Regions from separate parts of the Pseudomonas cerasi genome, predicted to be linked through region 1. Evidence: predicted binding sites of a transcription regulator. Region 1 holds the regulator's gene; the other holds the start of a gene.
The links. Region 1 encodes FliA, which starts transcription of late flagellar genes. Its sites were predicted from a motif close to CTAAAGTTTNNNNNNNNNNNGCCGNTAA; they were not measured.
Positions count from the first base shown of each region.

Region 2: PI739_RS06265 (methyl-accepting chemotaxis protein) is a predicted target of FliA. The motif match lies at 1,357-1,384, and genes of this name have one in related genera.

Region 1 covers NZ_JAQJVM010000002.1:242,751-248,439, forward strand. Annotated here, with positions in the region: gene PI739_RS10200 (chemotaxis protein CheA) at 1-209, opposite strand, end outside; gene PI739_RS10205 (protein phosphatase CheZ) at 243-1,028, opposite strand; gene PI739_RS10210 (chemotaxis response regulator CheY) at 1,048-1,422, opposite strand; gene fliA (RNA polymerase sigma factor FliA) at 1,679-2,419, opposite strand; gene fleN (flagellar synthesis regulator FleN) at 2,416-3,249, opposite strand; gene flhF (flagellar biosynthesis GTPase FlhF) at 3,365-4,693, opposite strand; gene flhA (flagellar biosynthesis protein FlhA) at 4,705-5,689, opposite strand, start outside.
Region 2 covers NZ_JAQJVM010000001.1:1,452,412-1,458,100, forward strand. Annotated here, with positions in the region: partial or broken gene PI739_RS24835 (MCP four helix bundle domain-containing protein) at 1-405, shown strand, start outside; gene PI739_RS24840 (methyl-accepting chemotaxis protein) at 538-1,263, shown strand; gene PI739_RS06265 (methyl-accepting chemotaxis protein) at 1,425-3,221, shown strand; gene PI739_RS06270 (PH domain-containing protein) at 3,267-3,638, opposite strand; gene PI739_RS06275 (DUF6482 family protein) at 3,844-4,155, shown strand; gene PI739_RS06280 (RidA family protein) at 4,162-4,563, opposite strand; gene PI739_RS06285 (DNA topoisomerase III) at 4,627-5,689, opposite strand, start outside.

The sequences.
Region 1 (5,689 bases):
GCGATGTGGCAGCACTCCACCAGCTCATGGAGCTGGAGGAAGCCGGCGCCCCCTTTTACAGTGTGAAAACCGCGAAAAATTGCATTGAGCAGATCAGCATCATCCGGTCGGCTTTCCAGCTCGACCAATTGCTCTGACAACTGCTCCAGAATTTCGCCGGCCTCTACCAGAAAATCCTGAAGGATTTCTTCATCGGCGCCGAAGCTCATGGGGTGCTCCCTAAAATTAACCGTCTACAGATCTTAGAAGCCGAGGCTCGATAGCAGATCGTCTACATCATCCTGTCCGGATACGACGTCTTCACGTTTATCGGCATGAATCTGCGGACCTTCACCCTGAGTGAGATGTTTTTTAGGATCTTTTTCATCGAGGATGGATTGTTCGTCATGTTCGATGCCTGCGAAGCGATCGACATGACTGGCCATGAGCACCAGTTTGAGCAGATTGCTCTCGACTTCGGTCACCAGTTGCGTCACACGCTTGATGACCTGACCGGTAAGGTCCTGGTAATCCTGGGCGAGCAGAATGTCGTTGAGATGCGCGGAAACCTGATGGGTTTCCTTCTCGGTACGCGTCAGAAAACCATCGACCCGCTTGGCCAGCTCGCGGAACTCTTCGGCACCGATTTCGCGGCGCATGAAACGTCCCCAGTCATCGCTCAACGCCTTGGCGTCGGAACTCAGGCCGTTCATGACCGGCGTACTCTCTTCCACCAGGTCCATGGTGCGGTTGGCCGCATTCTCGGTCAGCCTCACCACATACGACAGGCGTTCGGTAGCATCCGTGATCTGCGACACTTCCTCGGCTTGAGGCATGTGCGGATCGATGTGAAAGTTTACGATTGCACTGTGCAGCTCACGAGTCAGCTTGCCCACTTCCTGATAAAGGCCGCGGTCGCGTGTCTGGTTGAGTTCGTGGATCAGTTGCACAGCGTCACCGAAACGACCCTTTTCAAGGCTGGTGACAAGTTCCTGCGCGTGTCTTTTTAAGGTCGACTCAAAGTCGGCCATCGAATCATTGTTATCCATAGCGCCCTCGCGGCTTGCATCAGCTATTGACGCGTTCAAAGATCTTGTCGATCTTGTCTTTCAGGGCTTGGGCAGTGAATGGCTTGACTACATAACCGTTCACCCCAGCCTGGGCAGCTTCAATGATCTGCTCACGCTTGGCTTCGGCAGTGACCATCAGCACGGGAAGGCTCTTGAGGCGTTCGTCCTTGCGGACTTCGCGCAGCAGATCGATACCGGACATGCCAGGCATGTTCCAGTCCGTCACCAGAAAGTCAAAGGCACCGCTCTGCAGCATCGGCAATGCGGTCAGACCATCGTCCGCTTCCGATGTGTTGGTAAACCCCAGATCACGCAAAAGGTTCTTGATGATCCGCCGCATCGTTGAGAAGTCATCAACGATGAGGATTTTCATGTTCTTGTCCAATTCGACCTCCAAGCAGTCTTTAACGCATTCAGCACCTGAACACGCTGTTCACTCAATACTGGCACAGCACACCCCCGGCTGTACGAAACGACGACGGGCTTGGCACAACAACAGGCAAGGACCTGAGAAACAAGCCCATCGAGGCAATACCTGACAGGCTTCTGACGGGTCCACCCCGTTACCACGTAACGCTCTGCACAGCCGGCTTGCAGTCAACGCGCGGCCATAGACCGCACATTGCCTGTCAACGCGCTCGCCACTCCCCCAAACGCCCTCGCAAACGAGCTGCGCACTGGCTGTGTAACTGACTGACCCGCGATTCGCTGACCCCGAGAACCTCTCCGATTTCCTTGAGGTTCAGCTCTTCGTCGTAGTACAGCGCCAACACCAGACGCTCGCGCTCTGGCAGATTGGCAATTGCATCGGCCAACGCAGCCTGGAAGCGCTCGTCTTCCAGGTCGCGCGACGGCTCAAGCGATCCGCTTGCGCCATCCTCGTGCAGCCCTTCATGATCGCCGTCCTGCAGCAGGTCGTCGAAACTGAAGAGGCGGCTGCCCAAGGTGTCATTCAAAATCCCGTAGTAATCATCGAGACTCAACTGGAGTTCGGCCGCAACCTCGTGATCTTTAGCGTCACGGCCGGTTTTAGCTTCAATTGCCCGAATTGCGTCACTGACCATACGCGTATTACGGTGTACCGAGCGTGGCGCCCAGTCCCCCTTACGCACCTCATCGAGCATCGCACCCCGGATGCGAATGCCGGCATAGGTCTCGAAACTCGCACCCTTGGTGGAATCATACTTGGTGGAGACTTCAAGCAGGCCGATCATGCCGGCCTGGATCAGATCCTCGACCTGCACACTGGCCGGCAAGCGCGCCAGCAGATGATAAGCGATACGTTTGACCAGTGGCGCATAGCGCTCGATCAACTCGTATTGTGAATTACGGGAAGCCTTGCTGTACATCTGGTAGCCGCTCGCAGTCATTGCACAGGCCCTGCACTGGTCTGGTGAACGAGTCGCTCAACGAAGAACTCGAGATGACCCCGCGGGTTGGCTGGCAACGGCCAGGTATCAACCTTCTGGGCAATGGCCTTGAAGGCCAGTGCACATTTGGAACGCGGGAATGCTTCGTAGACGGCGCGCTGTTTCTGTACCGCCTTGCGTACGCACTCGTCGTACGGCACGGCACCTACATACTGCAGCGCAACATCGAGAAAACGATCCGTCACTTTGGTCAGCTTGGCGAACAGGTTGCGCCCTTCCTGCGGGCTCTGTGCCATGTTGGCCAGCACCCGGAAGCGGTTCATGCCGTAATCGCGGTTAAGCAGTTTGATCAGGGCGTAGGCATCGGTGATCGACGTGGGCTCGTCGCACACCACCAGCAGCACTTCCTGAGCGGCGCGCACGAAGCTGACCACCGACTCGCCGATACCGGCAGCCGTGTCGATCACCAGCACATCGAGGTTGTCACCAATCTCGCTGAACGCCTGGATCAGGCCGGCATGCTGGGCGGGCGACAGATGCACCATGCTCTGGGTGCCGGAAGCAGCGGGTACGATTCGAACCCCGCCCGGCCCCTGCAACAGCACGTCGCGTAACTCACAACGCCCCTCGATGACATCGGCAAGCGTGCGCTTGGGCGTCAACCCGAGCAGCACGTCGACATTGGCCAGACCCAGATCGGCGTCCAGCAGCATGACGCGACGGCCAAGCTCGGCAAGGGCCAGTGAAAGGTTCACTGACACGTTAGTCTTACCGACGCCACCTTTGCCACCGGTCACCGCGATAACCTGTACGGGATGCATGCTGCCCATGTTATTTCTTTACCTTGTCTTGCGTAGACCGAAACCACATCGAGGGCTGCACGTTCGCGTATGAACACTGCATGGCAGACCGTTGACGCAGGGACATTCCAATAATATCCATCACTTAACCCACTCTCTTGCCAGGGGTGTGATAGAGGTCAGCAAACATATCAGCCATTGCTTCCTCGCTAGGCTCATCCTGCATCTGCACACTCACCGCGCGGCTTACCAGCTGATGACGACGCGGAATATGCAGGTCATCAGGAATGCGTGGTCCGTCCGTGAGATAGGCCACAGGTAATTCGTGACTGATCGCCAGGCTCAGGACTTCGCCGAGGCTGGCTGTTTCATCAAGCTTGGTCAGAATGCATCCGGCCAGGCCACAACGCTTGTAACTGTGATACGCGGCTGTCAGCACCTGCTTCTGGCTGGTGGTTGCCAGCACCAGATAGTTGCGCGACTTGATGCCGCGACCCGCGAGGCTTTCCAGCTGCATGCGCAGCGCAGGATCACTGGCCTGCAGCCCGGCGGTGTCAATCAGCACCACGCGCTTGCGCAGCAGCGGTTCCAGCGCCTGAACCAGAGACTGGCCAGGATCGACATGGGTGACCGGCACGTTGAGGATGCGCCCAAGGGTCTTGAGCTGCTCCTGCGCGCCGATACGGAAACTGTCCATGCTGACCAGTGCGATATTCTGCGGGCCGTACTTCAACACGTAACGTGCTGCCAGTTTGGCCAGGGTGGTGGTCTTGCCCATGCCGGCAGGACCGACCATTGCAATCACGCCGCCCTCCTCGAGCGGCTCGACTTCCGGCACGGCGATCATGCGTGCCAGATGAGCCAGCAGCATGCGCCAGGCCTGACGAGGCTCGTCGATCTCCGGGATCATCGACAGCAGATCGCGTGACAGCGGGCCGGACAAGCCGACACGTTGCAGGCGACGCCACAGATTGGCCTGCTGCGGACGACTGCCCTGCAACTGGTTCCAGGCCAGCGAGCCGAGCTGGACTTCCAGCAGCTCGCGCAGGCCGTTCAATTCGGAGCGCATCGAGTCATAGGCGCGCTGGCCAACGGCAGGCTCGGCGGCCTGTGGCGGTGCGTACGCGAATGGGCGCGGCGGCTCTTCGAGCGTCGGTTCGATGTGCGTATCGGCAGGGTTGACCGGCTTGCCGGAAAACAGCTGCAGGTTGACCGATGCGTCGCTGTCGCTGCGGTTGTTCAATTCGGCCTGGGCGGAGACGATGCGCGACTGAGTCTTGCGCAGCTCGTCTTCCAGCTCCATGTTCGGCACACGCGGTGCCAGGGCGGACAGCTTGTAATCCAGAGCAGCAGTCAGCTCTACGCCACCAGCAATGCGCCGGTTACCGATGATGGCCGCTTCAGCGCCCAGCTCATCGCGAACCAGCTTCATGGCTTGACGCATATCGGCGGCGAAAAATCGCTTAACTTGCATGACTCACTACCTCAGCCGTTTGGCCCGACAGTCGCTACGATGGTTACTTGCTTGTTGTCCGGAATTTCCTGATACGCCAGAACATGCATGTTCGGTACAGCCAATCGTCCAAATCGTGACAGCATCGCCCGGACAGGCCCTGCTACCAGAAGAATTACCGGCAACCCTTGCATCTCCTGACGCTGGGCGGCCTCAATCAACGAACGCTGGAGCTTCTCAGCCATGCTTGGCTCAAGAAGAACGCCTTCTTCCTGACCCTGACCAGCCTTCTGCAAACTATTGAGCAATATCTGTTCCAACCTTGGTTCCAGAGTGATAACAGGCAGCTCCGGCTCAACGCCTACAATGCTTTGGACGATTGCGCGGCTCAGACCCACTCGCACTGCGGCCACCAAAGCGGCGGTATCTTGACTCTTCCCGGCGTTGTTGGCGATAGCCTCTGCAATGCTGCGAATGTCCCGCACAGGTACGTGTTCAGCCAGCAGCGCCTGCAGCACATTGAGCAGCGAAGACAGCGACAGCACGCCAGGCACCAGCTCTTCAGCCAGCTTGGGCGAGCTTTTGGCCAGCAACTGCATCAATTGCTGGACTTCCTCGTGGCCGATCAGCTCATGCGAATGCTTGTAGAGAATCTGGTTCAAGTGGGTTGCCACTACAGTACTGGCATCGACGACGGTGTACCCCAGCGACTGCGCCTGACTGCGCTGGCTGATTTCGATCCACACGGCTTCCAGACCAAACGCCGGGTCTCTGGCGGTAATGCCGTTCAGGGTGCCGAACACTTGACCGGGGTTGATCGCCAGTTCGCGATCAGGGTAGATCTCGGCCTCGGCCAGAATCACGCCCATCAGCGTCAGACGATAGGCACTGGGCGCCAGATCGAGGTTGTCGCGAATGTGCACGGTGGGCATCAGGAAGCCGAGCTCTTGCGAGAGCTTCTTGCGCACGCCCTTGATACGCGCCAGCAGCTGACCGCCCTGGTTGCGATCCACCAGC
Region 2 (5,689 bases), on a different contig from region 1:
AGCCTCGACGCTTATATCAGCGCAGGCGAGCGAATTGTCGGGCTGGCCATCGACAGCCCGGACCGCGCGCAGCAAGAACTGGGTACTTTTTCCAGTGCCTTCACGCAGTTGGAGGGGCAGATGTCGAGCTTGAGTGACCTGATCGAGGACAACGCCAAAGCCAGCGGCGAACGCACCCGTCAGACCACTCTTAGTGCCAATGTCACCTTGTTAGTCGTGCTTTCGATCAGTATTTTGCTGCTGCTGGTGCAGGGGCATTGGGTGACGCGCAGCATCATGATCCCGCTCGCGTCCGCCAGCCGTATTGCCGACAGTATTGCCCATGGCAACCTGCGCGAACCCATCGCCGAGTCAAGTGGCCGTGACGAAGCCAGCATGCTGATTCGCAGCCTGGCGATCATGCAGCGTGACCTGCGCAGCATGATCGAAGTGGTGCGCAGCAATGCCAATGACGTCAGTGGCATGAGCCGTCAGCTCAGCAGTGGTTGCCATGAGGTGGCCGACAGCAGCCGGCAACAGAGTTCAGCAGCCGGCACCATGTCGGCGGCGACCAGCGAGATGACCGCAAGCATTGAAGAAATCACCCGACATGCGGGGCAGGCACTGGATATGGCCAGTCAGGCAGAATCCTTGGCCAAGAACGGCGGTAAGGTGATCCATCAGGTGGTCAGTGACATGGACAGCATTGCCCGTTCGGCACAGCAGTCGGCTCAGGTGATCCGCACGCTGGACAAGGATTCGGAAGGCATCTTCAATATTATTCAGGTCATCAAGGGCATTGCCGACCAGACCAACCTGTTGGCGCTCAACGCGGCCATCGAAGCTGCCCGCGCTGGCGAGCAGGGCCGTGGTTTTGCCGTGGTGGCCGACGAGGTGCGCAGCCTGGCAGGGCGCACCAGTGCTTCCACTCAGGAAATAACCACCATGGTCGCGCGCATTCAGCAGAGCACCCGCGAGGCGGTTACCAGCATGGAAGCCGGCGTGGCCCAGGTCGACAAGGGCATGGCGGTCACCGCTGAAGTGGAGCGTGCGATCAGCGATATCCTGGATGCCACATTGAGCACCACGCAGTTGGTCAATGACATCACCCGTACCATTGGCGAGCAGAGCCTGGCCAGCAACGAAATCGCCCATCAGGTAGAAATGATTGCCAGCATGTCCGAGGGCAATAGCCGTGTCATCGGCCAGACAGCCAGTACCACTGATGAACTGTCGTTGATGGCCGGGCAGCTTTCACAATCGGTTGATCGCTTTCAACTGTGATATCAAATTGCCCAGCTCTGCAGTACTCTGCGGCGCGAAAAGCGCCGCGAGCTGTGTGGTCGAAGTTTTCCGCCTCCGCTGAAGGCGAACGCATTAAAGCTTTGGTCGCGACAGACGTTAACCATCGCATGAGAATCACCCTTGTACCCAGGAGCAGGAAAATGCAGACGTTAAAGGCTTTGTACGAGTCAGTTGAAAAGCAGTTTTTCAACACGCTGACCAAGAAGCTATCAAGCCTTTTCCTGCTGGTCCTGGTCAGCGCCTTTCTGTATTGGGTGGCGCTGAACATTCGTTCCGATATCATGCTGCAATTGCGCGGCACGCAAACGGACCCTGCCGCGCTGGGCGTGATCCAGAGTCAGCTCGATCTGCTGAGCAACGCAATTCTGCTGAGCACCCTGTTCACGCTGGTCATGGTCAGCTTCATGGTGTGGTATTTCCGCCACCTGATCGTGCGTCCGGTGATGTCCATGACTCGCGCGCTCGAAGAGGTCGCCAGTGGCGAAGGTGATCTATCAAGGGATCTGCCGCTGCTCACCCATGATGAAATTCGCGGGCTGGCCAGTACCTGCAATCTCTTTCTGGCCAAACAGCGCGAGATCATCAGCAGCATTCAGGGGCTGACTGTGCAGATCGCCGTCGAGTCGGCGCGTTCGCTGAAGAACATCAGTGACTCCAGCGACAGCGCGACCGATCAGGCACGCTTCGCCAGAGAAGTGATGGACCAGAGCAATATGGCAGTGGGCAGCATCGAGGATGTTTCGCAGCAGACCCAGGGTATTTCCAGCACCACTGCGCAGAATCTGAGCATGGCACGCGACTCTTACGCCGAACTGCTTGAGGTGACCGGCAATATCAGCCAGATATCCACCAGTCTCAACGAGTTCGGTGGGCTGGTCTCCGGCCTGAATGAGCGTTCATCAAGCATCAAGTCGATTGTCGGGCTGATTCAGCAGATTTCTTCGCAAACCAACCTGCTGGCGCTCAATGCGGCCATCGAAGCGGCGCGGGCGGGGGAGAGTGGTCGAGGTTTTGCGGTGGTGGCCGACGAGGTGCGCACGCTGGCGCAAAACGTCAGCAAAGCCACTGACGACATCTCGCGCAACATCGATGCGATGCTTCAGGAAGTCAGTTCCACACACGAACAGACCATCCAGATCAGCCACAGCGCCCGTGAAACCCAACTGGTGGTGGAGCGCGCATCCGGCCATTTCGAGAGCATGATCGGCGATTTCGAGTCGACCAACGACAAGCTCGCCGACATCGCTGCACACATTCAGCAGTTCGCCTCTACCAACACGGGGATCAATGAACGGGTAACGCGGATCTATTCCGATAGCCAGGCCATCGATCAGCGCATGCAGCACTCCGCAACGGCCACTCGGGATCTTTCCAGTGTGGCTGAGCAGGTGCAGGCGCTGCTGGGGCGTTTCGTGCTTGGGCATGGCGAACTGGATGCGGCGATCACTCGCGCCAGTCAGTGCCGTGACATTCTGCAAGTACGCCTGGCCGAGCTGCACAAACAGGGCGTCAATCTGTTCGATCAGAGTTACAAGCTGATTCCGGGCACAGACCCCAAACAATACACCACCGGTTACACCGAGCGTTTTGCGCAAGTCTGCCAGGAAGAATGCGACAAGCTGACCAAGGGCACACGCGGCGGCAAGGTCACCTTCATCGTCGACAGCAAAGGCTATTGCCCGGTCAACAACAGTTGGGTATCGCAAAAGCCTACCGGCAACCGCGAAGTCGATCTGCCGGTGTGCCGCAACAAACGCATGTTCTCCGACCCGATTGGTCTGCGCGCCGCAGGCAACAAGCAGCGTTTTCTGTTGCAGACTTATTTGCGCGATACCGGGGAGATCATGACCGAAATCGATGTGCCGTTCTTTTTCGAGGGGCGCCACTGGGGCAACTTGCGGATGGGCTTCGACGCAGCGCTGCTGTTGGGCAAGTGACCCAAGATGCCAGGGCCTGCGCCATGCGCAGGCTGATGGCGTTTTTCAGCCCAGAAGGTGTTGGGAGATGTACCTGGATATCTGAACGATTGAGGTCTTGCCGGTGAATTCGAATTTTACCTTGCCGACCGCCGAGAAGTAGATTTCCAGTTCAGAGTCCAGGTCGAACGTACCCGACGTCTCGACCGACCACGCCACGATGTTCTTGTACGGCAAGGAGGTGAAGTCCTTCTTGCTGCCTGTCAGCCCCTGGACGTTGACCGCAATGATGCGTTTGCTCGTGAACACTACGCCATCACGCATGGACTTGTAGGCATCGATAACCTCTTCGCCGTCGAGCAGCAGGTCCTTGACCCGGTCCGCGTATTCGTCATTCTGTTTGAGTTTGAAGAAGCCCTTGTTGTTGAAGTCGATCATCTGTCTATCCTTGAATATCTGTTCGGGGGGGTACGCGACGTGCGCAGCCAGGTGTCCGAAGCCGCCGCAGAATAACATCGCTCAACCTGTCTCATGTATTTGCGACATGGATATTCAGGCTGGCCGTCCCCCAAACGACTGAACGTTTGCGCCAATAAAAGCTCCATTTTCAAGCGGCGCTGATTTCCAGAACGCCACCGGAGGTGTGACTTTGAACATTCAAGACCTGACCAAACATGTAAAGGATCAAACGGTTCGTGAACTCGATCTGATCTCCATGGAAGGCGGTTCCTACGTGCTGCACGCAAAGCTCGAGGGCAAGTCTGTGCCAGTGGAAGATTCGAGCGGAAAAACCCTGCACGTTGCTTCGGTGGAAGAGGCGCGCAAGGTGCTGTCTTCGGTCTCTGACGTAAAACTGTTCATGACCCAGGCCGTGGCGCATGACGAAATGGTCGGTCTGGACGATGTTCAGGCACAAACTTCGCGGCACGAGATACCCCTGCGCTCGAGTCTGTGATGTCGATCAGGCGTTGTTGCGCCTGATCGCAACGCACTTGATTTCGAGCAGCAACCCGGGGTGCGCCAGTTCGGCAACGCCGATGCAGGTCCAGGCGCACTGGCCACGCGGGAATATGCGGTTTTTTACTTCACGAAAGACCGCCATGTGTTCGCTCATGGCGACATGGTAAGTCGTCATGTCGACTATATCCTCGAAGGTGCAACCGCCCTCGGCGAGCACCGTGCGCAGATTCTCCCAGCAGGCGATGAACTGAGCCTCCGGGTTGAGGATGACTTCCATATCCCGCGTACGCCCCACCTGGCCCGCGCAGTACAGGGTATCCCCAACCCTGACCGCAGGTGCATAGCCTGCACGGTCCATGATCGACTGCATGGTGGACGGAATGATGAGCTCTCGGTCTGACATGTTGTAACACCTGTTCGTAACGCTTGAATGTGCAATGGCTGATCTGGTTATCGCTGTTCCGGCCTACGCCTTGGCGGCCGGTCTGGCAGCGCGCCGCGGCTTTTTCGCCGCAGTATCCGTCGTGGCGGTGGAGGTCTTGGCGGGCCGTTTAGTGGTCTTGCGTTTTTTCTTCCAGGGCGGTGTAACGCCTGCCGGGCTGGCTGGTCCGCTGATACTCATACGCATGCCGACGCAACGGCTGACCTGTTTGCTCATCCACGCCGCCTGTTTGGCGACGAACTCTTCAAGGCTCATTTCGCCGCTCTGGACCATGTCCAGCGCCTGTTCCCAGATGGCGGTGGTGCCCGGATCGGCGATGGCACGGGGCACGGCGTCGATCAGGCTGAAGGCTGCCGGTGCTGCGCACAGCGACTTGCCTTGCTTGGTCAGGTAGCCACGGTCCAGCAGGCCTTGAATGATCCCGGCGCGGGTGGCTTCGGTGCCAATGCCGGTGGTGTCCTTGAGCTTCTGTTTGAGCAGCGGGTCTTCCACCAGTCTGGCGACGTTCTTCATTGCCTTGATCAGGTCTCCCTCGGTGAACGGCTTGGGCGGCTGGGTCCAGAGGTCCTTGAGGATGACCTCGGCGACCGCACACTCGCAGCCCTGAAACAATGCCGGCAACGGCTGCGGGGCAGGCGCTTCGCGACCCTTGACCGGGGCCAGCGCTTCGGGCATCGCACGCTTCCAGCCTGGCTCGACAATCTGTTTGCCCACCGCACGCAGCGCGTGGCCTGCACAGTCGAAGTCAGCCTGGGTGCGATCGAATTCGTGGTTGGGCAGAAACTGCGCGAGGTAACGCGCCCTGATCAGGGTATACACCGCTCGCGGTTTGCCGGTCAGACGTTCTACGCCGCGCACCGCCGCGGTGGGAATGATGCCGTGGTGGGCTGTCACTTTGCTGTCATTCCAGGCCCGTGATCGACGTTGTGGGTCGAGGTGCGGCGACAGGCCTGCCAGCGCAGGGTCGGCCTTGCACAGCGCCGCGATAATGCCTGCGGCCTCACCATGCTGACTGTTCGGCAGGTACCCGCAATCGCTGCGCGGATAGGTGATGACCTTGTGGGTTTCATACAGGGACTGGGCGATG